DNA from 3 places in the Pristimantibacillus sp. Z349TD_6 genome. Region 1 is predicted to be linked to each of the others. Evidence: riboswitches for the same ligand, from Rfam matches in the RefSeq annotation. Region 1 holds a riboswitch; each other region holds the start of a gene.

Evidence for each region. Region 1 has a riboswitch for cobalamin ahead of AC0VYE_RS10145 (DUF4430 domain-containing protein). Riboswitches for the same ligand answer to the same signal wherever they lie in the genome.
Region 2: it holds a riboswitch for cobalamin, as region 1 does, so the genes downstream of both, AC0VYE_RS22660 (DUF4430 domain-containing protein) here and AC0VYE_RS10145 (DUF4430 domain-containing protein) in region 1, are expected to answer to the same signal.
Region 3: it holds a riboswitch for cobalamin, as region 1 does, so the genes downstream of both, metE (5-methyltetrahydropteroyltriglutamate--homocysteine S-methyltransferase) here and AC0VYE_RS10145 (DUF4430 domain-containing protein) in region 1, are expected to answer to the same signal.

What each region holds. Positions count from the first base shown of each region.
Region 1 is NZ_CM149662.1:2,385,711-2,394,034, forward strand. It holds gene AC0VYE_RS10130 (carbohydrate ABC transporter permease) at 1-128, shown strand, start outside; gene AC0VYE_RS10135 (ABC transporter substrate-binding protein) at 337-1,704, shown strand; gene AC0VYE_RS10140 (methyl-accepting chemotaxis protein) at 1,964-3,949, shown strand; cobalamin riboswitch at 4,097-4,298, shown strand; gene AC0VYE_RS10145 (DUF4430 domain-containing protein) at 4,448-8,182, shown strand; gene AC0VYE_RS10150 (S-layer homology domain-containing protein) at 8,259-8,324, shown strand, end outside.
Region 2 is NZ_CM149662.1:5,144,518-5,152,841, forward strand. It holds gene AC0VYE_RS22640 (HNH endonuclease) at 1-109, opposite strand, end outside; gene AC0VYE_RS22645 (ECF transporter S component) at 212-898, opposite strand; gene AC0VYE_RS22650 (ABC transporter ATP-binding protein) at 886-2,535, opposite strand; gene AC0VYE_RS22655 (energy-coupling factor transporter transmembrane component T) at 2,526-3,395, opposite strand; gene AC0VYE_RS22660 (DUF4430 domain-containing protein) at 3,388-4,161, opposite strand; cobalamin riboswitch at 4,338-4,538, opposite strand; gene AC0VYE_RS22665 (ABC transporter ATP-binding protein) at 4,553-5,218, opposite strand; gene AC0VYE_RS22670 (ABC transporter permease) at 5,215-6,870, opposite strand; gene AC0VYE_RS22675 (Fe(3+) ABC transporter substrate-binding protein) at 6,873-8,012, opposite strand; gene AC0VYE_RS22680 (ATP-binding protein) at 8,139-8,324, opposite strand, start outside.
Region 3 is NZ_CM149662.1:1,876,992-1,885,315, forward strand. It holds gene AC0VYE_RS08090 (winged helix-turn-helix domain-containing protein) at 44-1,180, shown strand; gene AC0VYE_RS08095 (MFS transporter) at 1,283-2,548, shown strand; gene AC0VYE_RS08100 (TVP38/TMEM64 family protein) at 2,641-3,249, shown strand; gene kduI (5-dehydro-4-deoxy-D-glucuronate isomerase) at 3,477-4,307, shown strand; gene AC0VYE_RS08110 (DeoR/GlpR family DNA-binding transcription regulator) at 4,333-5,127, shown strand; gene kduD (2-dehydro-3-deoxy-D-gluconate 5-dehydrogenase KduD) at 5,132-5,887, shown strand; cobalamin riboswitch at 6,032-6,225, shown strand; gene metE (5-methyltetrahydropteroyltriglutamate--homocysteine S-methyltransferase) at 6,375-8,324, shown strand, end outside.

The DNA of each region.
Region 1 (8,324 bases):
TTAATCCGATTACGGAGAGCACCAAAATGGCCGCAGCCTTCCTTATTATTTTACCGCCGATCATCGTGTTTATGTTCCTTCAGCGCTGGTTCGTCAGCGGTATTGAAAGAACGGGAATTGTTGAATAGTTTTTTGTCTGCGCTAAGGCGCAGCAGCTCTTTAGGGGGGTGATGTTTCGGCAAACAGCTGCTGGAACGGTTTCAACGTTATAAAGAATGCTAAACCGCAAAAAACGAGGGGAAGGCTTACGAAACGAAGCTAGTTTTGCTCTACAAAACTTAAAGCTTATGCTTACGAAGCCAGTTTTGCTTCACAAAACTTTTAGGAGGCCAAAAAATGAAAAACAAAAGCGCTTTGACATGGATGTTGTGTATGGTCTTGTTATTTTCAGTTGTTCTCTCAGCTTGCTCCGGCAATGGAGAAAAGAAAACGACGAACACTCCTTCTAATAATACAGCGACAGATGCACCTACCGATGATGCAGCGAAACCGGCTACAGAAGAGAAGCATGAGCCTGTTACGATTAAACTCATTTCATGGTCTGATTCCTACACAGAATTATACAAAATGTTTAACGAAAAATATCCATGGATCACAATTGAACAGGTTCCTGTAAATGGCAAACCAATTATGGAGATCATCGCTACTTTGGAAGCGGCAGGAACACCAGCCGACTTAACTTGGATCGACAGTGATTTGATCTCGTTTGACCAAGCTGGCTTGGTTGAGGATTTGACTCCTTACATCGAGAAGGATATGACATTCCAAGATATTCAGCTGCCTCAAGGATTTTTTGATACGATGACGTATAAAGACAAAAAATTGGCTGTGCCATTCGTTGACGTACCGATGTGGATACTTGTAAATAAAGATTTGCTTGCTAAGCATGGTGTTGAAATGCCAGCAAATGATTGGACTTACGATGATTTCCGCGATGTAGCCAAAAAAATTACCGATCCAGAAGCAGGGGAATATGGCTTAACAACACAGCCAGAGTTTCAAATGCGCGTTCTTAGCACAAAAGCAATTGCTGACGGACATGCTGCAAACATTCATTACTTAAATGAAGATTTGACACAAAGCTTGCTCAATACGCCAGATGTAATGAACGATGTTAGATGGCTTTCAGATTTTGTGTGGAAAGACGGCTCCATGCAGAGCAATGCGAAAGCTAAGGAACAAGGCGATGTTTCGAGAGAATTTATTAACGGTAAAACGGGCTTTGCGATCGGCGGAGACTGGGTACTTCCAGGCCTCAAAAAGGATGCGAAGTTTGAATGGGATGTTTTGCCTTTCCCAAGAGGAAAAGTAAGCCAACCAGGTTATAGTATTTATGGTCCGCTTTCACTGCTTAGCGGTTCCAAGCATAAAGAAGAAGCTTTCCTATGGATTAGCTTCCAATTCTCCAAAGAAGCGCAAAAATGGAAGATTGACCAAGGAGCAAATGCTTCGGTTATCGATCCTGAATTGACAGCTTATTATGATGAAACGCCAATGTGGGAAGGCAAAAACAAGGAAGCTGTGAAAATTGCAAAAGAAAATGCAAAAATTCAGCCAGGTGTAACCATTCCTGCTTGGTCTGAATACAACTGGAACAATATTTTGAATGAAATTATTTTTGATGGCGCAGATATTAATAAACTGATTCCAGAAACGGAAAAATGGAATAAACGTACGCTAGAGGTTCGTGAATCGTTGAAATAATCGGAGTCTACCTTTAGTAGGCTAATCTCGAAATCACCCTATGTCGCTTAGTTTGCGGCAATAGGGTGGTTTTTTTGTATTAATAAGGTATGTAGATAGCCTAAGCTTAGTAATTCATAAACTTAGTCATATAAAATAATTAATAATTTCAATATAAATATGTATTATTTAAGAAGTTTCAATCTAATTGGTTTAATTTACATAACATTTTAGTTAAACTGGTTTAATATAGATAAATTAACAGTGGGGGTTATCAAAAATGAAGATGGGATTACGCTCGTTGACGAATAAATTTATGCTAGTCATGGCCGCCGCATTAGTCATTATCGTTAGTGTGATTCTCATGTATGAATGGAAATCCACTCGTATAGCTGTTGAGCAGCAGCTTTTGGAAAAGGGTCGCACGATGGTTTTATCGCTAGCTCGCACACTTGAGAATGTTACGGAGCAGGATTTTAAAACAGGTGTTGTGCTGGATGATGGTACGAAATGGGACGGAAACAAGCTTAAAGAGGATTTTTTCAACGATACATTGACTGTAAATCCTGAAAGTGAGAAAGTGGCTGAAAAAAGACTAAAGGACTCATCCTATGCGGGGAAAGAATCGATTTTATACAATGGAGAGTCCATTCCGCTATCTCAATATGAACTGAAATATGATAGTGCCTATGACCGTTATACAGATTACCGCTGGCAAGGCATAATGGATAGTTTTCTGACGGAGGAAAATGTTATTTTTGCTATTGCAGGCGCTTATTCAGAAAATCCGAATTTTGCGGGCTATATCCCAACACATAATAGCATTTACAGCCCTGTTGGAGAAGAATCAAAAGATACTTGGGGCGACGAGGGACTTCTTAGTCAAAACTACCGGGCCAATCGGATTTTTAACGACAAAACAGGCTACAATGCCGCTACGAACACGAAGACGGATGATGTCCTCCTGCAAAAATATAATAGACTCATAGACGGGAAAACGGTAGAAACGTGGGATATTTCTTATCCTTTAATTATCGATGGCAAACATTGGGGCGGGGTACGTGTTGCATTGTCAAAAGAAAAGGCAGATGCGCTCATCGCTTCAGAAAGAACGATGGTTGTCATGCAATTTGGCGGCCTGATGGCTGTTGTTTTGGTTGTTTTGTTTCTGCTATCACAATTTATGGTAGGACGTAAGCTTCGTAATATTGTTCATGCTGCAATTAATCTTAATTCTAGCGAAGCGGATCTTACCTATCGTATAGAAAATAAAGGGAATGATGAAATTGCTCGCCTAGGCGAAGAAATCAATCATTTCATTGCCCATATGCAAGGCTTAATGCGGACGATTCGGAACAATGCCGCATCCGTATCGGACTTTGCAGGCCGGCTGGGTGTAGGCTCGCAGCAAAGCCGAGAGCTCTCTTCGCAGCTAGCTTCCTCTGTGAATGAGATGGCAATTGGCGCGGAAAATCAAGCAGACGGGGCAGTTGAGGCAGCAAGGTCTATGGAGGAAATGGCGACGAGCGTAGGAAGGATTGCTCACTCCTCGAGCCAAATGTCGGAAGCATCGAACGATATGCTGCAAGCAGCGGAGCTTGGCCATGAAAAATCGGATCATGCGGTTGGTCAAATGGAGCGGCTTGGCGCGGCAACGGCTTCGATATCACGAGTGATCGGACAGCTTAATGAGCGCTCATCCGAAATCCAAGAGATGGCAGGCACGATTGCTGCTATTGCAAATCAGACGAATTTGCTCGCTCTAAATGCTGCTATAGAAGCGGCACATGCAGGGGAGTATGGCCGTGGATTTGCAGTTGTATCAAGTGAAGTGAGAAAGCTGGCTGAACAGGCTTCGGCTCATGCGGGCCATATCGAAGAAACGATTAATGAGGTGCTAGCCTTGACTGCCGATGCTGTTGGCGCGGTCACTGCAGGAGAGCAAGAAATGGAACAAGGATTACTCATCGTTCAGGAGCTGAAGGTATCTTTTGACACAATTTGGAAGGAATCCCGCCTTGTTGCCTCCCAAATTGAAGACGTATCTGCTTCAACGGAGGAGATGGCAGCAGGCAGCGAGGAAGTGAGCGCTTCCGTTGAATCGATGGCGCAGGTCGCCAAGGATACTTCAACTCATGCTGCGCAATCGGCAGCGGACACTGAGCGGCAAAATCAGCTCGCAGCTGAAACGCAGCAGCTTGCTTCATCTGTAAATGAGCTTTCGGAGGAGCTTCAGCGCTCGATTACGAGATTTAAAATTGAGTAATTTGCAGCTGAAGTAGATTTATGATGAAATACTAGTCAAAGGCACAATAAATCGAATAGAGAATTGTACAAGTTGAAAAAAAACGGTCAGAACCTTTGTCTAATCCTTTCAAATTTGATACAATTCACAAAACAAGCACTTACAATTTCATAGAATAGCTAATATGGTGCTGCCGTGAATCTATCATTCACAAGCAGCTTAATAGGGAAGTTCGGTCAAAATCCGACGCGGTCCCGCCACTGTATCGCGGAGCAGACGATCATGTTGTCCACTGTCATATCATGACGGGAAGGAGATCGTCTATGCAATGAAGCGAAGCCAGGAGACCTGCCATAGGAGCTCTCTATATTTCTCACGAGGATGGGAGGGAGATGTTTATTCGTGCTTTTGCAATAGGTGGATTCCTATGCTTCCATGCGCACGTGTTTATCCAAACATCTTTCCACAAACGGAAAGATGTTTTTTTGTTGCCAAAAATGATTAAAGGGAGAGAAAACATTGCTTAATTTAAAAAGATTTATGAAAAAGAGTTTGCCAGCTATTTTAAGTTTTGTATTGGTGTTTACTTTATTTGCACCACAAGTAGGTAAAGCGGCAGATCATTCTGCGAATACGTCATTGACCATGATGATTGATAAGACGGTTGAGTATTATAAAAATAGAAATACAACATTGAATTCTTGGTGGGAAATTGTTGCCCTTTGGGGGGCTGGAGAAAACCTGCAGGATGGCAGTTGGAAGCTGCCTAGTTGGAAGACCGTGGATCCGGGGTTGAAGCCTAATGATAGTGATACAACTCATATCCGCTATATTTATTCATTACTTGCGATGGGTGAAGATCCGGCGCATGCGTGGGAAACGGATCGAAATCTGTATGCGGAGCTAGCTGCACAACTAAATAAGGATACGGGGTCATTTGCCGGTTCAACAAACAGGCATATGTGGGCGATGCATGCACTTGACACGGGTGCAAAGCTTGGAAGTGACGTTGGTAGCTGGGATGCTGCCGCAAAGCAGAAGGCATTAAAATATTTATTAAGTAAACAGTTGAATGACGGTGGATATGCATTTTTTGGAAACAATTCTGATCCTGATATGACTGGTATGGGGCTGCTTGCACTCGGCAATTATCAGAATGATAGTGCTGTTCAAGCTGCGATTGTAAGAGTGAAAAATTATTTGCAAACTATAAAGTTAAACCAAGAAAATGTCATGTATGGAAAAAACTCGAGCAGCACTTCTGCCGTAGTAAGCGGATTAACAGCCGTTGGCGAGGATATGTTGTCTGATGTCTGGATGGCTAATGACAAATCAGTACTTGATACTTATTCATTGTTCCAGCTCCAGAATGGAGCATTTAAGAACGATTTAGATAAAGGTTCTAATTCAATCGCTACAGAGCAAGCACTTGTTGCACTTGCTGATATTAAAAATCAGAAAACGGTATGGCAACGTTTAGGTGAAATAAAACTTCCTGTCTTTGTTAACACAAAGGTTAAAGTTGATGGTATTTCTCAAAGTATATATGATCAGAAAACGGTTAGTTTAAAACAGAATGAAAAGCCAGTTACAGCACTCGATGCTCTAAAAAAGGCACTTAATACAGCAAATCCACCTATCACTTTCAATATTGTAAATAGTAGTATTGGTTCATATGTTCAAGGAATTGCTGGACAAGAAGCTGGTTCATTTGGCGGCTGGGATGGCTGGATGTACGAGGTCAATGGCATTGCGCCAGATGTAGGTGCAGATGCATACCAGCTTAAAGAAAATGATGAGGTACGATTCTATTACAGTCGTTACCCAGCGCTCTCTACAACAACAAAGCTGAACACCGGCTCAGTTGATCCTACTGTGGATGTTAAGCTTGTGGGTGATCATTTCAGCAGCGAAGCGACTATTGCAAGCAACTGGGCTATTGATTCGGATGCGTCAGGACTGACGATTAAATCAATTGAGAAGACGAACGATCAGCACATTAAGATTAGTCTTTTGGGCAAAGCAAAAGACAAGCCATTTACACTACAAGCATTAGCAGCAGTATCAGAGAGTAAGAAGGAGAGCGAACCGTTTACGGTTTCAATTTCTGATTCTGTGACTGTAGATTTTCAGGTTGATGGCATTTCATCACCAATTTTGACGAAGCAATCGGTGACGTTTAAGAATACGGAAAAACAAGTTACGGTTTTAGATGTATTTAAAAAATCACTTGATCAAGCAACTCCAAAGATAAGTTATAAAATTACGGAGAGCAGTTACGGACCTTATGTATCGGAAATAGCTGGAGAAGCAGCAGGCAGCCTTGGTGGCTGGGATGGTTGGATGTATGAAGTAAATGGTATTGTTCCAGAAGTTGGTGTAGACGCCTATGAGCTTAAGGATAAAGATGTTGTTCGCTTCTATTACAGCAGATATGCAGCTCTTTCTACGCAATCCACAATTACGAGTGGTGCTGTTAATCCGACGATTGACGTAAAGCTTTCTGGCGATGATTTCACTAGCGTTGCGGCCAATATCGATAATTGGTCAATTAATACCGGAAATACAGAGCTGAAGGTAAAATCACTTGTTCAAGATGAAAAGAACATAAACATTTCTTTCGAAGGTACAGCAAAAGGCGGAACAATTACTGTTCAAGCATTAGGTGCCGCTTTAGTTGGTAAAAAAGAAACGGAGCCAATTGCGGTTGCAGTACCTCGTGAAGTAAGTAATACCACAGATCAAAATATTGCAATTCATGAGAACGAGAAGGATGTTACTCTTGGTGCAGAAAGCAATGCACCTGTAACCAACAATATCATTCTTTCCTTTGCATCGGCTGCATTGCCAAAGGTAACAGCTATTCGTGGTACGACTACGTTGGAGATTCCAGCTAATACGACGGTTACATCAACATGGGATCAAAAGCTGCAGCTTCCCAAATACTTAAGCACAGACGATAGCGGGCTAACAGCTAAGCTGAATACTGCACTGTCTGTTAATAATAAAAAAGTTGATGCAATCGCTGTTCGCATACAAGCGGGCGGAAATGAAAAAATACAATTTAATCAACATGTTACCCTTACCATTAAAGGTCAAGGCGATAAAGAAGCTGGATTTGTAGATCAAGCAGGTGTGTTCACGCAAATCAAGAAATATGCTGATTCATCAGCACGTACGGATGAGGTTTATGCTTATAATCAAAACGGCGATCTTATTATTAAAACAAAGCATTTCACAGAGTTTTTAGCTTATACAACAACGACAGCTTCGACAGGTGGAGATGGTGGTACTCTTCCAGTAGCGGAGACCATTACTCTATCAGTTGAAAAGCGTACTGTCAGCACCGGTGATTTGGTTGCTCCATTCACTGTAACTCTTAAACAAGGTGATACTGCCTTTACTGCACTTAAACGTGTACTTGAAGAGAAAGGTGTTTCTCTAAAATATATTGGTTCGGATTCAAGTATTTACGTGCAAGAAATTGGTGGCCTTGCCGAATTTGATCATGGTGAAAAAAGCGGTTGGATGTACTCTGTTAACGGAACTTTTCCTAAAATAAGCGCAGGTTCATATGAGCTGAAAAAGGGAGATAATGTTCGCTGGCAGTATACGAAAGATCTCGGGGCGGATCTTGGAGCACCGGTTCCAGGGGATACTGGAGGTCAGGTTCCAGGTAAAGACCCAGAAGTAAAGCCAGATCCATCTGCAACGAAATACTCAGATGAATCAAAAATTGCAAGCTGGGCTTTGGAAGCAGTAAACAAAGCAACTGCACTAGGCTTCATGCAAGGAACAAGTACGAGCAATGCAACATTCGAGCCTAAACGTAATTTGACACGTGCTGAATTTGCAGCGCTAATGGTTAAGTATTCCGGAGCAGACCCTATTATGGAGGATTCCGGCTTTAAGGATGTTAACAGTGGGGCATGGTATTATGGTTATGTTAAAGCAGCCAAAGAAAAAGGATTGATGTCAGGTGTAACTGAAACTTCTTTTGCACCGAACCAACCGATTACAAGACAAGAAATGGCTGCCGTTTTAGTTAGACTTAAAGGTCTTGCTGATGAGAATGCACCACAAGCAGCAATTAAGGACCGTGACGCTGTTGCAGAGTGGGCTGTTCCTTATGTAAATGTAGCGTACCAAAAAGGTCTGATGACAGGAGATAATGGCAAGTTTAATCCACAAGCTCTTGTTACACGTGAGATGGCAGCTGTTACGATCATCCGACTTTATGAATTGAAATCATAATTTATTAAGCTGTCTCGTAGGCTATTGCAATAGCTGCGGGACAGCTATTTTCTTGAAAGGAGAGTGTGGATTCAGGATGAACAAAAAATCCGTATCACTTAAATCGTTATTATTGATGATTATATACGCATTAATGCTTTCT
Region 2 (8,324 bases), 2.8 Mb from region 1:
CACCAGCGCCGGCTCGTTTGCCCGTTCGCCGCAGAAACTCAGAGAGCGGTTTCGTTTCCTTGCAAATGGCGCATGGTTTGGCAGCAAGAGGTTCTGTATCATCCATCATTTTTTCCGGAGCATATGATTAGCTATGCAGCCGAATTCGTCCCCTCGTGTTTTTATACTATTGTAGCATTAATATAAGCTCGAGGGGAAAATGGCGTATAAACTATGATTCCAATAAACCGTATTTCCTCTTGAAGCGCTGCAAAATGGCAATCCAGCTGCTCCCAAATACGGCGAGGAAAAAAACATTGGACAGCGCATGCGCTAGATCAAAATAAAAGCTTTGAATGTAGGCAACAAAAATCAAATTCCAGCTCAGCGCGTCCGGCAATCCGATGATAAACCAAATATTCATAATCCAGCCAAACAAGAAGCCCCATCCAAAACCAAATATGAGCAAGCCAGTCTTCGTCTTAATGAGCCAAGTATGCCGCAGCCACCCAGCACTAGCCCCGATCATCCCCCAGCAAAACATTTGCCACGGCGTCCACGGGCCTTGACCTAGAAAGATATTCGATACGACTGCAGCTATTGCGCCGATAATGAAGCCCGATTCAGCTCCAAACACAATCGCAGCAATAATGATGACGAAGGATGTGGGCTGAACGCTCGGCAGCGGCGCAAACGGTACGCGGCTGATGGCCGCAATGGCCGCCAGCACAGCAAGGATAACAATCTCGCGCGCTTCGATCTTCCGTCTCTCAAACCTTGCAAAAAAAGGAATCATCGTGACAAATAGCAACACGATACTTAGCATTAAGTAATGATCATCGGTAATGGCAGAGGATAAAGCCATAGCTGCGATGAACAATCCAATGCTGGCTATGAACCAGAGCTTTATTTTGCCCACGTTGCAATCACATCCTCTGTCGTCAGCGCTTCTGGCAGCCATTCCCGTACCGTTCGATTGATGGCTGTTGTGTAAAAATAATTAGTGCCAAAAAATTGTGCCGGCTCCGCCTCAGCAGATATTGCTCCATCAAACAGCATCGCGCAGCGCGTTGCATGCTCGGCAGCAAATTCAATATCATGCGTGACCATGACAATGGTTTTGCCAGCTTGGCATAACTGCTGCAGCAGCTCCGCTGTTCGCTGCTTGGCTATGGGATCTAGCCCTTTTGTCGGCTCATCCAAGCAAAGAACATCCGGCTCACCAAGCAGCACTAACGCGAGCGCCGCTCTCTGCTGCTCTCCTCCACTCAAATCATAAGGATGCTTCGGCAAAATAGAGGAAATCTGCAGGGAATCGACAACCTGAGCTATCTTCCGATCCCGATCATCGAGTTTGGCGTAATCCGCCATTCGCTGAAGCTCCTCTTCAACTGTATCGTAGCTAAAATAAAGCAGTGGATTTTGCGCCAAATAACCGACTTTAATCGATTTATCCCGCTTCAGCTTGCCTCGCTGCGGCTTTAATAATCCGGCCATCATTTGCAGCATCGTTGTTTTTCCAGCCCCGTTGCCGCCGAGCACCGCCAAAAACTCATGCTTGTAAACGTTAAGCGACAGCTTCTTCAACACCTCTGCACTTGCTTTTTCGTATTTAAACGTTATTTCATCACAAGCAAGCAGCCATTCCTTTTTTTCGAGCTCGCTGCTTTCGTTGATTACTGAATGATTATCGCCTATTGTATGTACGCCGAAAACATTGGAGAGCCACTTCTTCCCTTCACGCACGGTTAGCGGAATTTGATTTACTTCTGGTAGATTACCTGCCTTCTGGGTAGATAGAAACAGCTTCGTAACGGAAGGCAGGTATGGCATTTCTTTTTGTGCTGCATCAGCACCAACGAGCCGGCATAGCTCCCTCGGCGGCGCGTCGTATTTCACTTTGCCTTCCTCCAGCATAATGATTCGATCTGCAAGTGGAATAACATCCTCCAGCCGATGCTCGCTTATAATAACCGTCATCGACATTTCCTGATTTAGCCGATAAATAAACTGCAGAAAATCTCGCGCCGCTACCGGATCAAGCTGCGAGGTGGGCTCATCTAATAGAAGCAGCTTCGGCTGCAGCAGCAATACTGAAGCAAGATTAATCAGCTGCTTCTGTCCCCCCGATATTTCATGAACGGATTTGTTAATGAGCTCATCCAGCCCAAAGAAATGGCTCATTTCGGCTAGTCGTTTACGCATAACCGCTTGCCCATAACCGACATTTTCCATGGAAAAAGCCAGCTCATGCCAAACCTGGTCCATCACAATTTGATTTTCAGGGTTTTGAAACACCATGCCGATCTGCTCAGCCGCCTCGACCGCAGGCAGCTCCTCTAGCAATACACGATTATACTTAATGGTGCCTGAGCGTTTCCCCGTAGGCTGCGTTTCTTTTTTCAAGTGCCGAAGCAGCGTCGTTTTGCCGCAGCCGGATGCTCCGCAAAGAACGACAAAATCGCCTGGCTTGATATTTAAAGTAATGTTATCGAGTGCTGCAACCGTTGATTCCGGATAATGGAACGTCAATTGATCAACCTGAATTACTTCCATGACCTTCTCTCCATTTCTTCAAGTAGGACTGGTGTTAAAAGAAAGGCGCAATAGCAAGCGTATGCAATGCCTTCCCCCCTATGAAACTGCATTGTTTCCAGACGCGGGTAAATAGTAAGCACACCAAAGCCTTGCATCCAGCCCCAAATGCATACTAGTGCCATTGCTCCAAGAAACAAAAGAACATACCAATCTCTACGATCCATACGATAGATGACATAAGAGCTTCGTTTAGCTGCGCCATACCCTCTAGCTTTCATAGAATCAGCGGTCTGAAGCGCCTCCTCCAAGGACCAGGTCAACAGCACACGAACGAGCAGCATGCCGTCCTTGCTCCGTTTTTTTAAGCTGCCTTCGAGAATCGAAACCCCTTTTATTCGTTGAACCGTAGTAATTTGATCCAGTCTCCGCAAGAAAAGCGGTACGAACCGAATCGACATCGAGGTTAGCAGTGCAGTTCGCGGAGCGACTCGTGAAAATAAATACATCCATTTCTCCGTCGTAACAATCTGCTGAAACGATACAAAGGCAAGTAAAATACACAATAAAGAGAGCATCATCGTCACACCATATAAAATAGCTTCCAACGTGATCGGCTGATCCATAAAATAAAATAAAATATGCCGCCCGCGATGAGAAAACAGCGGGTTAAGAACAGCAACCAAACCGCCCATTAGAACATAATAAGGAAGCAGCTTAAGCAGCCGCTTCCCTTCGTCATGAATGACAATAATAACCGTAATCGCAGCCAGTGATGTCAATAAAAAAACAGGATGAAACAAGAGCATGCCGAATGTAATGACTCCTGCATAATAACTAAAGCTCGTAACCGGATGTACCGAACCGAACGCACTATTCATCGAATTTTGCTCCTATATCCTCGCCAAGATCAGTCGTATACAGCCATTCAATAACATCACCTTCATTAACCTTGTAAACCCCGGCGCCCTTGTTAGGAAACTCACCGTTTACTCGGTACATCCAGCCGCTCTTCGCGCCCAAATCGAATTCGTAAATATTATCGATGCCTTCGATATAAGCGCCGCCTTTAACACCTCTGTATTCCATTTGTATTTTGTTTTTTCTCGTAATTTTCTTCAATACATCTAGAACGGTATCGTCCTTCTTGAACTCTACGGCTGTAGGTGCAAGCACCGTTCCCGTATCTTTGTCCGCGACAATTGAAATCGTAACCGTCTGCACAGGATTCGGCGTTGCAACAGGCGTGACGGGCTTTGTCGTAGCCGTACCATCTGTTTTGTTTGGTTTCGCAGAAGCTGTAGGCTCCGTTTTTGGATCATCCAATTTCGGCTCATTTGTCTGCTTCGGCTTCGGGGAAGGTGTTGCTTGCTTATCGCCAGCGTTGTCAGTTGCCTTCGCTTTATCTTGATCTTTATCTTCGCTAGGCATCTGCGATGCCTCTGCCGTTTCTGATGCTGAAGTACTCGTTGGCTGCTCGTCAGCGGCTTTATCCGCTTCTTGCTCCACTTGTCCTTCGTTGCTGGTTTGTACTTGATTGGTATTGGAATTAACGCTCTGTGCCGGACTGGCACAGCCAGCTAATAAACCAATCACCAGCCATAGGATGATTAAGCTTGGTAACCATTTCTTACAGATCTTTGCCATCGTCTCTTTTCTACTCCTTTTTGTCTCATTCACACAAACCTTAACAATAAAAAAAAGACCCCCTTCTATTAGGGGATCTGCATGTCGAATGTAAGAATAGCAACCGTATATAACTAAAATATATGATGCGTCCTGCAAAACGATTACGCCTCCACATTCTTTACCCCCGAAGAATGAGAAACAAAATAAAAAAGGCAGGTTTCCTGGCTCGTGCGTCAACGCGATTCTCACACCTTCCCATCCTTGAATTGGACAGTGGCATTTGCAGAGAATCACTCTTCACATACAGTGGCGGGACCGCGCCGGCATTGAACCGGACTTCCCTATTAAGCAAACAAAAGCATGCTTTTGTTTGCACCTTCTCTATTCAATTATGCGATTATTTAATCAATCATATCGGGATTGCTGGGGTTTGTCTATATGGGATTTGAATGATTCGATCGCAAATAGCAGCTGCATCCTCTTGATCATGGGTGACGAACATACAAGTAATTTGGGCTTTGTGAAGCAATCGCTTCAGCTCCTCCCGAATGCTTTGCTTTAAGTGTGCATCCAAACTGCTAAATGGCTCATCCATCAACAGCATCAAGGGAGACGGGGCAAGCGCACGAGCAAAAGCAACACGCTGCTGCTGACCGCCGCTAAGCTCATGCGGATAACGCTTGACGAAATCATTTAACTGTATCAGCTCCAGCATTTCATCCAGCCGTATGAATCTATCTTTTCTCGATAATCGATGTAAACCAAATAATATATTTTGACCGACAGTCAGATGAGGAAACAACGCATAATCCTGAAACACCATGCCTATGCCGCGCTGCTCAGGCTGAATAAACTGCTGATCATCCACTAAAACCCTGCCGCCAGCGGCAATACACCCCGAGGCAGGAATCTCAAGCCCGGCAATAATCCGCAGCAGCGTGCTTTTCCCGCAGCCGCTTTGACCAAGCACTCCAACCACTTCACCCTTCTGCATTTGCATCGTAAAGTTTTCTAATACACTCTTTTTCCCATTATCATAGCTAAAAGAAACGTTAGTCAGCTCAAAAAAGTTCATCTGGATTTCTTCTCTCCCAACCAATGATAAACAAAAACAGTTGCCACGCCCACCGTGATTATGAATAAAGACGGTACGGAAGCTTGATGAATTTGCTCATCGCTTGCATATTGATAGGCTTTTGTCGCTAGCGTCTCAAAATTAAACGGGCGCAGCAGCAGCGTCAGCGGCAGCTCCTTCATAATTTCCATAAAGGTAAGCAGGAAGCCTGCTAATATGGAGCCTTTTATTAAAGGTAAATCCACTTTGAAGAAAGTCGCAGTCATACCTTTGCCGAGCGTTCTGGAAGCTTCAGAATAACGATTGCCTATTTTATCAAATCCTGCTTCCACCGCATTAAATCCTACACCAAGGAAGCGGATTACATAGGCGAAAATAAGCATCACGAGCGACATGCTGAGCACGAGCTTGCTCGATCCAAAGCCTAACCATGAATAGACGCCGCTTAATTGATGGTCTAGGGAAATAAACAAAGCAAGCACGCCAATGGACAAAACAGCACCCGGGATAGAATAGCCCATTAAAATTAGCTTCGTTGCTGCAAGCGACAAAAGCGACCGATTCAGGCTGCGGCTTACATTGGCGGCAATAACAGCAAGCACCATCAACACGGTAATCGCAACAATGGAAACCAAAAGCGTGTTGGAGACGAGCTGCGCAAATTTGCTGTTCAATACATCTTGATATGTCCATGTCGCCCAAACGAGGAGCTGAACTACTGGAATAGCGAACGAAAGGGCAAATATAACCGTGCTCACAAAAATAGCAGCAGCTGTCCCTAAATAGGATAACTTCCTTCGTTTAAGCGGATTGAGCTTGCTTGTCGCGGAATGATACATTTTTCGCCTGCGAAGCAGTCTCTCCAGAATAAACAAACCAATAATAGCGCTCATTAGGAGTGCAGATAATTTCAGGGCAGAATCAACGTCATACATACCAAACCATGTTTTGAAAATTGTTGCAGTAAACGAAGCAATGCCAAAATGTTTGGTTACTCCAAAATCATTTAGTACCTCAAATGCGACGAGGCTGGCTCCGCCGATAATTGCAGCCTGTGACAAAGGCAATACGATTCGAAAAAAAATATGAAGCTGCCCTTTGCCGAGCAATCTTGCGTTTTCTATGAAAGCTGCGCTTTGCTTCTCCATAAAGGTTTTGGTCATCAAATAAATGTAAGGAAATAAAAACATTGAAAATATGAAAATAGCGCCTTTCATGGACAATATATCAAAATAAGCTTGGTTAGGGGTTACGCCGAGCGTATTTCGCATAAAAACTTGTATGCTGCCCGTATAGCTCAGCATAGAACCGTAAGTATAAGCTGCAATATATGGTGGAATAGCCAGTGGCAGCAAAAATGCAAAGTGAAAAAACTTCCGCATCGGGAAATCATAGGCTGCAACAAGCCATGCAAGCGACACGCCGATGACGACGGAGAAAAAAACCGATCCTACTACAAGATAGAAAGATTGAACGACAGAATCAAACAGCATATAATCTTTGATTTGCTGCCAGTTTTCATTCGGTTTGTCAAACAAACCGAAAAAAATATAAAGAGACGGAATAAGGGCCATGATGGCCCCTATTACGCTCAATATAACCCAGCCGTTCAATATTCTCTTTAAATTTCGCAAAGAGATGGAAGCCATCATTATTATTTCCAGCCTACCTTAGCCAGAAGCTCGACTGCTTTTTTGTTATGATCGCCCAGCTTGGAGAAATCCAGCTTCTGTGTTTTAAAGTCACCCCAGCCCTTTAACAACTCAGGCTTTTCTGCAGCAGCATTTACAGGAAATTCGAAGCTTCCTTGCGTTAACAGCGTTTGCCCATCCTTGCCTGTCATGAATTCGATCAGTTTAACAGCGTTATCTTTATTCTTAGCATGCTTAGTAAGGCCTACGCCGCTGATGTTAAGATGTGTGCCTGTCGTTTCTTGGTTCGGGAAGAATACGCCAATTTTCTCAGCAACCTTAACCTCTTCCGCATCCTTCGAATTCAACATTTGCCCAACGTAATAAGTATTCATAATCGCAACATCACCTAGACCAGCAACGACCGCTTTCGCTTGGTCGCGATCTCCGCCTTCAGGATCACGAGCAAAGTTTGCTACAATCCCCTTCGCCCATTCTTCAGCTTTTTGCTCTCCATTTAGTTCGATGAATGAAGCAAGCAGCGACTGATTGTAAAGGCTGGCAGACGAGCGCGCCAATACTTTCCCTTTCCATGCAGCACTTGCAAGATCTTCATAGGTGGATAGCTGCTCCGGCTTTACACGATCTTTGGCATAAACGATAACTCGTGCACGGGTTGCAATACCAACCCAATTGTTCTCGTTATCCCGCAGCTCTGCGGGTACATTGCTATCAACCGTTGTGGATTGAATCGGCTGAAGCACATCATTTTGCTTCGCATAATTTAGAACGCCGCCATCTACTGTAATGAACAGATCTGCTTCTGAGCTTTCTCCTTCTCGCTTCAAACGTTCAACGAGCTCTTCTGCCGTACCTTTAATTTCATTGACTTTAATGCCTGTTTCTTTCGTAAAGGCATCAAACAACTGGCTGTCAACATCGTAATGTCTTGCGGTAAACACGTTTACGACTTGCTCTTTGCCGTTATTCTTACTCGTATCATTACTTCCACCAGCCGCTTCAGTCGTTGCTGGGCTCGCCTCTGGCGATGGCGAAGAAGCATTCGTCTTATCGTTTCCTGCATTATTCGCTCCACAACCTGCTAATACGAGCACTGTCAGCATCGTTAACAATACGACACTTACGATATAATCCTTTTTCATCTTGGTCATACCTCTCATTCTCTCTTTTAATTTGATAATGAAAATCATTACCACCAACTCAACAGTTCCTATTGTAACCGACTAAAATGAGAAAATGCTGTGAAAATAAAAAAAGCTACCCGACATTCATTTTCGGGCAGCTCGTTTAAAAATAGCTGAAACGGTTGTACCTTGATGAAGTTTACTTTCAATAAGCAAACTACCGTCATATCGTTGCACCAAACGGTTCGCAATCGCCAGCCCGAGTCCCTGACCGCCGCTTGTGCCGCTCCTCGAACGGTCTGCCCGGTAAAAACGATTCATAACGAGCGG
Region 3 (8,324 bases), 510 kb from region 1:
AAGAGCATAATTTCAGCGCGCAGGGATAGAGGTCGAGAGATTTATGGAATGGGATGCGGGTGCTTACACCATTGCATGGAAAGCACAAAAGATTGTACTGCTTCCGAAGGAATATGCGCTGCTGCATTTCATGCACAGCCATGCAGGGCAAACGCTGTCGCGCGAACAGCTGCTGGACAACGTCTGGCCAATGGAGGCGCCGGTAGATCGTACGGTAGATGATCACATTTACCGGCTGCGGCGCAAGCTTGCACAATGGTCGCCGACTATTCAGATCGATACGGTACGTGGACTCGGTTATCGATTGCTGCTGAAGCAGGAAGGTCTGAATGATAACCCTCTAATCGAGCTGCCTTCGTTTACGGAGGAGCTAAGCGGGATTGTCAGCACATATTTGCGCTATGGAAGAGGGGATGCGCTCCTCATGCTGACACGGAATGAGCAGGTATTAGGCTTTAAGGTGGACCTGACCTTAAAGCTTTTATTTCGCGTAATGGAAGGCGATGTACGTTTTATTGTGCGGGAGGAGGCGGGCTCATTTGCAGATCGTGCCTTCCTTTTGCTGTACTTAAATCAGTTTATTGACCCACAGGACAACCGTGAGTATGTGGCGATCGTTCGTAGGCAACAGGTGCTTGCGCAGATATGGCAAAACGAGCTCGAAACGATGTCGATCATCAGCATGCTGATGGATTGGGGAGAGTTCGAGGCTGCCAAGGAAAAGCTGGATTTGCTTAAAGCAGAAGTGAAGCGAAATAATTGGGAAGGGCTCATCCCCTACACCGCTAATCTAGAGCTGGAATTTGTGCTGCGCGCTGAGCTGTGGTCAGAAGTCGATTCGGCTGCAGTGGTTGTTGAGGCGAAGCTCAAACAGTTTCCTTATCAACGCGAGGAGGGGCATTACCTTGTTTTGAAGGGGATAGCGCTTTATCGTTCGAACAGAAAATCCGGCTTGTCCTTTATTGAACAGGGATTCTCGCTGCTGAAGCAGTCGCATTTTTTAGCCAATCTGTTAAACAGCTATCACACCCTTCTGATCATAACCAAGGTGCATGGCTGGGGAGCAGACCGGGATTACTTTGTGAAGGAATGGAGCCGGTTAACGGCACAGATTGGGCTGGATGATATTGCAAAACAGGTAAAGGAGCAGCTTCAAGCTGAGCTGAAATCCTACCAATAATTTTCTGTTAAATTTCTATTAAATCTTTATTCATGCTCTGATAATGCTCTGATAATTGTCCGGTATCGTTGGATTTATCAACTTATACCGGAGGTTATCAAGATGGAAAATGCAAAAAAGAATGATCCGATTTGGCGCCCGCTGCGGGCAAAAGGCTTCCGCCAGCTGTTTATTGGCCAGCTGTTGTCCGACCTTGCGAATTGGCTTGATTTTATAGCGCTTAGCGCATTAATTGTTTATGCATGGAATCACGGCTCTATGGCAGTTGCCGCTTTATCGATCTGTGTCGGTTTGCCTTATGTCATTGTGGGACCGTTGATGAGTGTGCGTCTACGTTGTTTTTCTGGAAAAAGCTTGTTAATCGGATGCGATCTATTGCGATTTGTATTCGTGCTGGCCATGGCTTGGGCGCCGTCTCTTCCTATTCTTCTGCTATTGGTGCTGTTTAAGCACAGCATGAGCGCTATATTTGACCCGGTTAGGCAAAGCGCTGTGAAAAGAATCGTTGACCGGCATTTGCTGGCGCAGGCCTCTTCACTCAGCCAAATGTCGGTTAATATGACCAAGGTGTTGGGACCTATGATCGGCGGAGCAATAACGGCATGGCTCGGAGCAGCGGTTCCATTTTTCATAAGCGCTATATTGTATGCACTGTCAGCTCTCATGCTCGGTTTTATCCCGTCTTGGAGAGGACAGAAGGAGCAAGCGGCAAAGCCATCCGGCGGATTAAGGGTTGCCTGGGAGCATATGATGCGCAGGCCGCTCCTGAAGGCGGTCATTATGTATGCTGCTTCTTTGTTTTTCCTTATCTTTTTGTATGATGGTTTGTTCGTTTTGCTGGCGAAGGAATCGGGAATGGCTGAGAATTTATTCGGACTGCTCATTGGCGCGGTTGGTGCAGGCAGTGTTGCCGGCGCTTTACTGGCAGGACAATGGAGCGGGTGGAAGCGGCGGCCGCTTACTCATATGACGAAAGCGGGTATCGCAACGGGAATTCTCGTTATTGCGGTCGGAATTAGCGGCATGGGCATATTCCAAGCGGAGCTTGCTTTGTGGCTGCCGTTATGTGCGGCGCTTGGCTTTTGCAGCGCACAAAGCGCGGTGCCGTTTGGCTACGTGTTGCAAATTGAGACGACGGATGAAACGGTTGGTCCTGTGTTTGCGTTAGCGAATGCTTTTCAGACGAGCTCTATGCTCATTGCACCTGTAATAGGGGCGATGATGGCTACGTGGTGGAGTGTCGGCAGTGTATTCCTCGGTGTTGGGGTAGCTACAACAGGAATAGCGGCTGTTTACCTTTTTTACAGTGAGATGATGGTAAATAAGCAGCGACAACGGCGAACCTTTACACAAGAACTGAACGACTGATCACTGGCTATCTTAAATTTGACACAATGCATTGCTCGTATTTATCTTCAATAATGATAAGCTGGAGATATCTACTATTCAGGGGTACAACGATGCTCAAAAAAACAGGTTTAGCTGCTTTGTATGCCAGTATTGCTTTTCTTATTTATCGTTATGGCGATGTGATTTTGACGTGGTTTCAGCAAGCGGATAATGTTCCGCTCGTCGTTATTATGGCAACGCTCGTCGCACTATTTCCTGTCATCCCGTATCCCGTAATCGGCGGGCTCATTGGTGCTGCTCTTGGCCCAGTGTTAGGCGCGGCAGTAACTTGGACGGGCTCAGCGGCAGCATCCATTGTGATGTTTCTGTTTATCCGCTATGGCTATCAAGAGTGGGGGAAGAAGTTTTTCTACCGTTATCCAAGCATCGGAAAACTTACGGTGATGTTTGAGCAGAATGCTTTTCTGACGATTATGTTTGCTCGGCTCATTCCGTTCATTCCATCCATTGCAGTTAATATGTACTCGGCGCTAAGCCGTGTTTCCTTTACCGTTTATGCCGTCGCCTCATCGATTGGCAAAATTCCAGCGATGCTGTTGTTCGCCACGATCGGTGATACGCTTATGACGGACCCAAGAAACGTATTCGTTACCGTTTTAGTATACGGCATGTTTATGGCGGTATCTCTTTATGTTTATCGAAAGTGGAAGCTTCAGTAGATTTCCTCTAAAACAACAAACGGCCTCTTCGCAAATGATGCGCGCGGAGGTCGTTTTTTTGTTATACAGTCTTCTCGGAAATAAAAATGCTCCTGCTAATCTTGAATGTTTAAAATGTTCTTTTTATGTTCGTAAATGTGTGTTATTATAAAAACGAACAATAACAAACATTAGCGTAGCTTGCGAGGCAAGTCTAACGCAAATAACTTTTAGGAGGCTTTTATCCAATGGAAGTACGCCATACTACGAATCCTACTGATGTGAAGCAATATGATACGGAACGTCTGCGCAGCGAGTTTTTGATCGAAAGCTTGTTTGAGCAAGATCAATTAAAAATGACATATACGCATTATGACAGAATGGTTGTAGGCGGAGCATTGCCTGTGAACGAGACGCTTGAGCTGGAGGATGCTGCAACGCTAAAAACCGAATATTTCTTGGAGCGCCGCGAGGTTGGTTTCTTGAATATTGGCGGACCTGCTTCGATTTCCGTTGATGGGGAAGTATACGAGCTGAATAAGCTCGATGTGCTTTATGTTGGCAAGGGCAAACGTCAAGTGCTGCTTTCAAGTGTCGATAAAGCGAACCCTGCGAAGCTTTATTTCTGTTCCGCGCTTGCGCATGCTGAAATTGCAACACGCAAGATGACGATGGAGGAAGCGAATCCGACTCATCTTGGTTCGCAAGAGACTTCCAATGAACGTATTCTTTATAAATATATTCACGCAGACGGCATCCAAAGCTGCCAGCTTATGCTTGGTGTAACGAGCTTGAAAACGGGAAGCGTCTGGAATACGATGCCTTCGCATGTCCATGACCGCCGCATGGAAGCATACTTGTACTTCGACATGAATGATGATGCTCGCGTATTCCATATGATGGGCGAGCCTTCGCAGACGAGACATCTTGTTGTTGCCAACGACCAAGCGATTCTTTCACCGCCATGGTCGATCCACTCAGGAGTGGGCACAAGCAATTATACATTCTGCTGGTCGATGGCTGGAGAGAACTACACATTTACAGATATGGACGCCGTACCTGCAAGCGAGCTAAAATAGAAACATTCGCTACAGGGGGTGCACTATGCTTGCTGCCGAACGGCATCGTAAGATTATAGATAAATTGGAGCAGCTTGGCGCGGTTAAAGTTTCCGAGCTAAGCGAGCTGTTTCAAGTCACGGAGAAAACGGTTCGTGAAGATTTAGAGAAGCTGGAAGAGAAGGGATTGCTGAAACGGACTCATGGCGGAGCTGTGCCCCAGCATAGAGGCGAAGACAGCCTTTATCCGCTGCAGTTCCCAAACAGCAAGCATCAGCAGGAGAAGGCGGCGATTGCGGAGCTAGCTCTTTCCTGCATCGAGCCTAATGATATTATTGCGCTGGATGCTGGCAGTACTACGCTCGAAATGGCAAAGCGTCTGCCCAATATCCCGGTTACGGTGCTTACGAACGATCTGCTTATCATTCGGGAGCTGACTGCGAAGGACCAAGTAAGGCTTGTTATTCCCGGGGGCTACCGGCATAACAATTTGCTTATCGGCGCAGAATCGCAGGAATGGATTAAACGACTGAATGTACACAAGCTGTTTCTTTCTACAACCGGCATTCATATGGAATATGGGCTTACCATATTCACAGAAGAATTGACGAAGCTGAAGAAGCTGTATATGGAAAATGCCAAGGTCGTCTACTGCCTTGCCGATCATAACAAATTCGATAAGGGTGCACTAATAACGTTTGCGGGTTTGCATGAAATTGACTATATCATCACAGACGAAGGTATAGATGCGGACGTTGCGGCGAGGTATGAGTCGCAAAATATAAAAATGATGAAAGCAGCGCTTTCGGAAAACGGGAAGCGTACTAAAGGTAGGAGCTGAGCCGATGAGTTTGTTTGATTTGACGGGTAAAACAGCTGTCGTCACAGGTGCAGGGCGCGGGCTTGGAGAAGCGATTGCGCTTGGATTAGCACAAGCGGGTGCGGATATTGCGCTTGTCACGAACCAAACGCCTGCTGACAAAACGGCAGCGGCGATAAGAGAGCTTGGTCGCAAAGCGATTACAATTCAGACTGATATTGCTGACCGAACGAAGCTTGCTGGCATTGTTGATCGTACAGTTGAAGAACTGGGACGCATCGATATTTTGGTCAACAACGCGGGTATCATTCGCCGCACGCCAGCTGCAGAGCATAGCTACGAGGACTGGCAGGATGTACTGGACGTTAACTTGAATTCTGTATTTCTCCTTTCCCAGCTGGCTGGGAAACATATGATCGAACAGGGCTCAGGGAAAATTATAAACATTGCGTCGATGTTAACCTTCCAAGGCGGCATTAATGTTCCGGGTTATACGTCCAGCAAACATGCCGTTGCCGGTCTTACCAAAGCGCTTGCCAGCGAATGGGCAGCTAAAGGCTTGCAAGTAAATGCGATAGCCCCAGGCTACATGAGTACAGACAACACCGAAGCGCTTCGCGAGGATCCTGTTCGCAGTGCTCAAATTTTGCAGCGCATACCAGCGGGACGCTGGGGTACATCGCAGGATTTGATTGGACCAGCGGTGTTCCTAGCCTCTTCAGCTTCTGATTATATGAACGGCCATATCTTGGCTGTTGATGGCGGTTGGCTGGTTAGGTAATTGTATAAAAAACCAATAAGGCTTTCCTTTTGCAGCGCAGGCTGTTTAGAGGAGAGTCTTTTTTTGATATTATAATGATTTCCATTGTATGGTTATTATTTTGCGTGTATAGTTATTCGTGATCCTAAAAAATGCGATCAACAACTGAAATAAGTGGAAATAGGTGCTCTTGCGGTATAGCTTGAGCTTAAAAGGGAAGTCCGGTGCAAAACCGACGCGGTCCCGCCACTGTAACAGAGGAGTCTAAGCGCCAACGCCACTGATCTTTAAAGGTTGGGAAGGCAAGCTTACGATGATGATTCTGGAGCCAGGAGACCTGCCTATTTGAACGACACTGATTTTACCTACGGGAGATAGGGAGGTGTTAAGACAGAACCGCTGTTTATTAAAACGCCGGGCGTCTTTACCTTTGCTTCTTTAAGGTAACGACGCTCTTTTTTGTGCTTTTATTTCATAATAATTACATTTATTAGGAGGAAATATGAACGTGAGCAAACTGCAAAACAGTGTACTTGGATATCCGCGTATCGGCGAAAATCGGGAATGGAAAAAAGCGCTTGAAGCTTTTTGGAAAGGTGATTTGGACGAAACGATATTCCTTCAAACGCTTGAAAGCATTCGTCTAAACAACCTGAAGCTGCAAAAGGATAAAGGAATTTCTTTAATCCCTGTAAATGATTTTACGTTGTATGATCAAATGCTGGATACTGCAGCGATGTTTGGCCTTGTGCCAGAGCGTTTTTCCTACGATGGAGGTCCTGTTCCCGTACAGACCTACTACGCAATGGCGAGAGGGACACAGGAAGCACAAGCCTGCGAGATGACCAAATGGTTTAATACCAACTATCACTATATCGTGCCAGAACTTGCGGGTGCTGCTCCGGTACTGACGGAAAACCGTCCGCTGATTGCGTACCGGGAAGCCAAAGAAAAGCTTGGCATTGAAGGTAAACCTGTCATTATTGGCCTATATACCTTCCTCAAGCTGTCGAAGGGCTACGATGCCAAGCAGCTTCCGCAGCTCATTGAGCAGTTTATACCGCTTTATGCTCAGCTGCTTAAGGAGCTTGAGCAAGAAGGCGTACAATGGGTGCAAATCGATGAGCCAATCCTTGTTACCTCTATTTCTGAGGAAGAGATGCAATGGGTTGAATCGATCTATGCAAGGCTGAACCAAGCAGCGCCAGCGCTTAACATTATGCTTCAAACGTATTTTGAAGCGGTTGAGCATTATGAAGCTGTAGCTGCTCTCCCGGTACAAGCGATCGGTTTGGATTTCGTTCATGGTTTGGAGCAAAACTTGAAGTCGCTGGAGCAATTTGGTTATCCGAAGGATAAGCTCGCTGGTATCGGACTTGTAGACGGACGCAACATTTGGCGCGCAGACTATAAGCAAAAGCTTGAATTGCTGCAAAAGATTTCGGCATACATTCCAGCTGAGCGCACGATCATTCAATCGTCATGCAGCCTGCTGCATGTGCCGGTAACGGCAAAAAACGAAACCAATCTGCTAGTAGAGCTGCGTGAGGCGCTTGCATTCGCGGAAGAAAAGCTGGATGAAATCGTGTGGCTAAGTGAAACAGCGACTGTAAATGAGGCGGACATCTCAGAACTTCGCAAGCTTGAGCTTAAGCTTAACGGCGAGCGGATTCATCATTTATCCATTTCTCCTGCCCGCAATCGTCAAGCTGCTGATGCAGCAGCGGTAGCGGCGCATCCTTCAACGAGGCAGAAGCCATTTGCGGAGAGACAAAAGCTGCAGCAGCAAAAGTGGAATTTGCCGTTCCTTCCAACAACGACAATCGGCAGCTTCCCGCAAACGCTGGATGTACGTCAAGCAAGGCAAAAGTGGAGAAAAAACGAGCTCAGCTCACAGGACTACGCTTCCTTTATCAACGATAAAATTAAAAACTGGATTGAAATCCAAGAAGAGCTTAACATTGACGTCCTCGTTCACGGTGAATTTGAGCGTACGGACATGGTCGAATTTTTCGGAGAGAAGCTGGATGGGTTCGCATTTACAAAAGGCGGCTGGGTTCAATCGTATGGTTCCCGCTGCGTAAAGCCGCCGGTCATTTATGGCGATGTTGTATTTACTGAGCCAATGACAGTAACCGAAAGCGTGTACGCGCAGTCGCTGACAAGTCGTCCGGTAAAAGGGATGTTGACGGGTCCGATTACGATTTTGAACTGGTCATTTGTCCGCAACGATATCACACGCGAGCAGGTTGCATACCAAATTGCGCTTGCACTTTCAGAGGAAGTAAAGGCGCTTGAGACCGCAGGCATCGAAATGATTCAGGTTGATGAGCCAGCTTTGCGAGAAGGCTTGCCGCTTAAACGCAGTGATTGGGATGCTTATTTAAAATGGGGCGTGCATGCCTTCCGTCTATCGACTTCAGATGTGCATGACACCACACAAATTCATACACATATG